DNA from 2 places in the Streptomyces sp. NPDC029041 genome. Region 2 is predicted to be linked to the other one. Evidence: riboswitches for the same ligand, from Rfam matches in the RefSeq annotation. Region 2 holds a riboswitch; the other holds the start of a gene.

Region 1 (2,195 bases), on a different contig from region 2:
AGGTGCGGTCCGGTCACGTTGCCGGTCGCGCCCGACAGGCCGACCTGCTGCCCGGCGGTCACGGTCTGGCCGGCCGAGACGGAGAGCTGGGACAGGTGGGCGTACTGGGCGTAGTAGCCGTCGGCGAGCTTGATGACGACCTGGTTGCCGTACGCGCCGCCCCAGCCGGCGGACACGACCGTGCCCGCGCCGACGGCCTTGAGGGAGGTGCCGGTCGGGACGACGAAGTCGACGCCGGTGTGGTAGCCGCTGGACCACATGCTGCCGGACATGTGGTACGGGGTGCCGACGGTGGCGCCGGCCACCGGGAGGGTGAAGCCGCTGGAGTTGTTCTCGGCGGCCGCCGGCTTGGCGGCGGTCTCCGCCTCCGCCTTCGGGGCCGTATCGGCGGCTGACGGCTTCGGGGCCGAGGCCTTCGGGGCGCTCGCCGCCTTCTTGCCGATCGACAGCTTCAGGCCCGGGTGGATCAGCGACGGGTCGGAGCCGACGGCGTCACGGTTGTCCGCGTAGAGCTTCTTCCAGCCACCGCTGACATGCTGATCCTCGGCGATCTTCGCGAGGTAGTCACCGGCCTTCACGGTGTACGTGCGGGAACCGTTGGCCTCTTCCGCGGCCTTTTCCCCGGCGGCCGGAGCGGACTGGACGGCCTTTTCCGGAGCCGACTGCGGGGTGGCGGCGTGAGCGCCGGCGGCCCCCATGAGCGGCAGGGCGAGGGCGGCCCCGCCGGTTCCGGCGACGGCGATGGAGCGGGTGAAACGCTGGGTCTTGGGGCGGCGGTGCTTACCCTTCGCGGGCATGGCGCATTCCTCTCCGTCGCCTGCGAGGTGAGCTGTCGGGTGCGGGCTGGAGATGCCCGGCCGCGCCGTGGCGCGGCTTAACCCCAAGCCGTTCCGGGAACCGGAACAGGCGTCTTACCTGTGGGTCCCCCGCTCCTGCCGTACGTCGGGTCAGTGTGTGCGGGCTCCGGGCGGCGGCAGGATTAGGCGTCCGTCCGGATTGGTGTGGAACGTAAGCGACCACGACGCAATAGGACAAGCTTGCGGTTGCCCGTGACGGTGTTTTTCTTGACGCGTCGCCACATGTGCCGTCACCGAGCGTGGATTGCCGATCCCCCGCTCCACTCAATGGCCCTGGAAAATTGCGGGGATTACGTGAACATGGCGACAGCACATCGTCACGAATATGACGATGGTCACGCACCCCGACCTCATCTCCTTTACGATCGGGGCACGTTATCCCTAAGCGGCTAAAATTCCCTATTCGGACACAATGACTACTTCCGCTTAAGGCGGACGATCGCGGCGTCCAGATCCCCGCGCAAACCGACCCGCAGTCCGTGATGAAGCAGCACGGCCCCTTGGTGAACTTCGCCCGTTTCGAGGCATTCATACGATTCCGTCGGGTCCAAGCCGCGCAGCCGGAGCGCCGGAACGGGCTCGCCGTAGCGCTGCGCCTGGAGCCAGGCGAAGACGACGGCCTCCTCGCCGAGGACGTACTGCACGGCGCTCAGCCCGCCCTCCGGAGGCCGCAGCCGGTACTGGTCGCCCCGCTGCACCACGGGCCGGATCTCCTTGTAGAGCCTCACCCACTCCGCCGCCTCGGCGAGCTCCTCCGGCGTCCACTTCGTGAGGTCACCCCCGACCCCGAGCACCCCGGCCATGGCGCTGACGAACCGGAACCGCAGCGAGCTGGCCCGGTGGTTGAGCATGGCGTTCGGACTGTCGGTGACCCAGGCGGCCATGACCCGGGCCGGATGGATCTGGCTGAAGCCGTGCTGGATGGCGAGCCGGTCGAGGGGGTCGGTGTTGTCGGAGGTCCACACCTGGTCCGTGCGGCTCAGCACACCGAGGTCGATCCGTCCGCCGCCGCCCGAGCAGGACTCGAAGGCCACCCCCGGGTGAGCCGCCCTCAGGCGGTCCAGCAGGGCGTACAGGCCCTGCACGTGGTCGACCCAGAGCCGCTGCGGGTAGCCGTCGTCCGGCCAGCCGGCGTCCGTGAAGCAGCGGTTGAAGTCCCACTTCACGTAGTCGATCGGCGCACCGGAGAGGAGTCCGTCGAGCTGCTCCCACAGATACTCCCGGACGTCCTCGCGGGCGAGGTTGAGCACCAGCTGATTGCGGAACTCCGTCCGCTTTCGTCCCGGTTGGTACTGCACCCAGTCGGGGTGCGCGCGGTACAGGTCGCTGTCCGGGTTG
Region 2 (2,195 bases):
AGGGACGCAGAAATCCCGTGAACACCGCACCGGACAACCGGCGGCCCTGACGTCGGGGGGTCGTCGTCAGGGCCGCCGGTTCTTCAACGTGTGCGTACCGCTTACGGGTTCAGTCCCTTGCCGCGCAGCCACGCCATCGGGTCGATGCCGCTCGCGGATCCGCCGGAGTGGACTTCGAGGTGCAGGTGCGCCCCGGTGACGTTGCCGGTGGCGCCCACGCGGCCGATGACGTCGCCGGTGCTGACCTTCTGGCCGACGCTGACGCCGATGGAGGACTGGTGCGCGTACCAGATCTCGGTGCCGTCATCGAGGGTGAGGACGGTCTTGTAGCCGTAGGAGCCGTTCCAGCCCGCCTCGGTGATGGTGCCGCTGTGCACGGCCTTGATCGGCGTGCCCGTCGGAGCGGCGAAGTCGAGCCCGGTGTGGTAGCCGGAGGACCAGTAGGCGCCGGCCTGGCCGAAGCTGGAGGTGATGGTGTACGAGGAGGTCGGCAGCGTGAACTGCTTGGCGAGGGCGGCCAGGCGCTCGGCCTCGGCCTTCTTCTCGGCCTCCTCCTCCGCCTTCTTCTTGGCTTCGGCGGCCTTGGCCTTGGCTTCCTTCTCCGCCTTGGCCGCGGCGTCCGCCGCTGCCTTCTCGGCGGCGGCCGCGGCGTCCTGCGCGGCCTTGGTCTCGATCTGCTCCTGCTGGTGCTCGACCTGCGCCATGATCCGGGCACGCAGCGCGTCACCGGCGCCGGCGCGGGCGCCGGAGGTGCCCTTCGCGGTCTCCGCGGTGGCCGTGCCGAGGCTGCTGAGCGGGGTGGCGGAACCTTCGGGGGTGTCGTCGTCCGAGATGAGGGAACCCACCGAGGGCAGGTCCGGCACGGAGATGGACACCGGGGGCTTGCCGGTCTGGGCGCTGGCCATGCCACCGGCACCCACGGCGGCTATGACGCCGACGCCCAGGACGGTGGAGCTGCGGGCGAGGCCTCCGCCGCGCTGCTTGGTGACGCGATGCCGGCCGCGGACGGGACGGATGGACTCCTCGGTGGGGTTCCACTCCTGGAACGGGCCCTCGTCGGTGCGCTGACCGCCGTAGCCGAAGGTGTCGATGTCGCGCTTCGGCGCGTACGGGGCCGTGGGGGCAGGCCGGTTGGACGCCACGTGGGCGTACTCCTTTCCTTCCTTCTCGCCTACCGGGTTAGCTGACGGGTTCGGAGCAGGAAGGTCTCCTACGCGCGTATACCGGCCGTGCTCGCACGGTGGTGTACGCCCGATTCACCCCAAGTGGTGGTTCCCCGGTTCCCTTTCGGGATTCGGCGCGTGCGCACGGAGCCGCCTTCTGTGACGGCTGGGACGACCGCGCTGCGTTATCGAACGTTAATGGAGGCGCGGGGGGTATTCCAGCGATTCCACTTGATCATTAACCTTTTCGCGCGGACTTACCTGTCACGACCGGCTTAAATCGGGCGAGTTGACCGCCTCGTAAGTGACTGACGAGTTTTGACGGTGCGTCAGTTGTTATGCGGAACGGGGTGGTTCGCTCACCGAACGTGATGACGTAGGGGGAAAGCACCGAGGGCCGGAATCCTCTTGGATTCCGGCCCTCGGCCTTCAGTAGCGGGGACAGGATTTGAACCTGCGACCTCTGGGTTATGAGCCCAGCGAGCTACCGAGCTGCTCCACCCCGCGTCGTTGTGTCACCAGTGTACGCCATCCGCGGGACTGCTCGCACACACCCGCCGGTCCGGGGCGTGGTCAGCGCAGCAGATGGCGGTTCGGGGCCTTGGCCCGCTCCTCGTGCTCCGGGAGGACGAGGACCTCCGCCCCCTGATCCGCCAGCAGGCCACTGCCGTCCGCGTCCCTCACGAAGGTGTCCGGCTCCCGCCAGGCCGTGACGACCCGTCGGACGCCCGCGTCGAGGATCAGCCGGGCGCAGGGTGCGGGGCGGGAGGCGCGGCGGGCGCACGGCTCCAGGCTGCTGTACACCGTGGCGCCGGGCAGGCGGGGGTCGGCCGGGTCGATCTTCGCGAGGGCCGCCTCCTCCGCGTGCACCACCGGGTCGCCGCCCTCGCGGGAGTGGCCGCGGGCCAGTTCCGTGCCGTCGGCGGCGACCACGACCGCACCCACGCTGAACGCCGTGTCCGACGGCGGACAGCGCTCTGCCAGTTCGCAGGCGCGGGCCAGCCAGTGGTGGTCGGCGGCGGCGGGCAGGGA

Evidence for each region. Region 2 has a riboswitch for cyclic di-AMP ahead of AB0F04_RS28515 (M23 family metallopeptidase). Riboswitches for the same ligand answer to the same signal wherever they lie in the genome.
Region 1: it holds a riboswitch for cyclic di-AMP, as region 2 does, so the genes downstream of both, AB0F04_RS01765 (LysM peptidoglycan-binding domain-containing M23 family metallopeptidase) here and AB0F04_RS28515 (M23 family metallopeptidase) in region 2, are expected to answer to the same signal.

Annotation. Positions count from the first base shown of each region.
Region 1 covers NZ_JBEZWO010000001.1:414,521-416,715, forward strand. Annotated here, with positions in the region: gene AB0F04_RS01765 (LysM peptidoglycan-binding domain-containing M23 family metallopeptidase) at 1-797, opposite strand, end outside; cyclic di-AMP (ydaO/yuaA leader) riboswitch at 802-963, opposite strand; gene AB0F04_RS01770 (alpha-galactosidase) at 1,274-2,195, opposite strand, start outside.
Region 2 covers NZ_JBEZWO010000012.1:22,291-24,485, forward strand. Annotated here, with positions in the region: gene AB0F04_RS28515 (M23 family metallopeptidase) at 102-1,142, opposite strand; cyclic di-AMP (ydaO/yuaA leader) riboswitch at 1,154-1,310, opposite strand; tRNA gene AB0F04_RS28520 (tRNA-Met) at 1,597-1,670, opposite strand; gene AB0F04_RS28525 (dihydrofolate reductase family protein) at 1,737-2,195, opposite strand, start outside.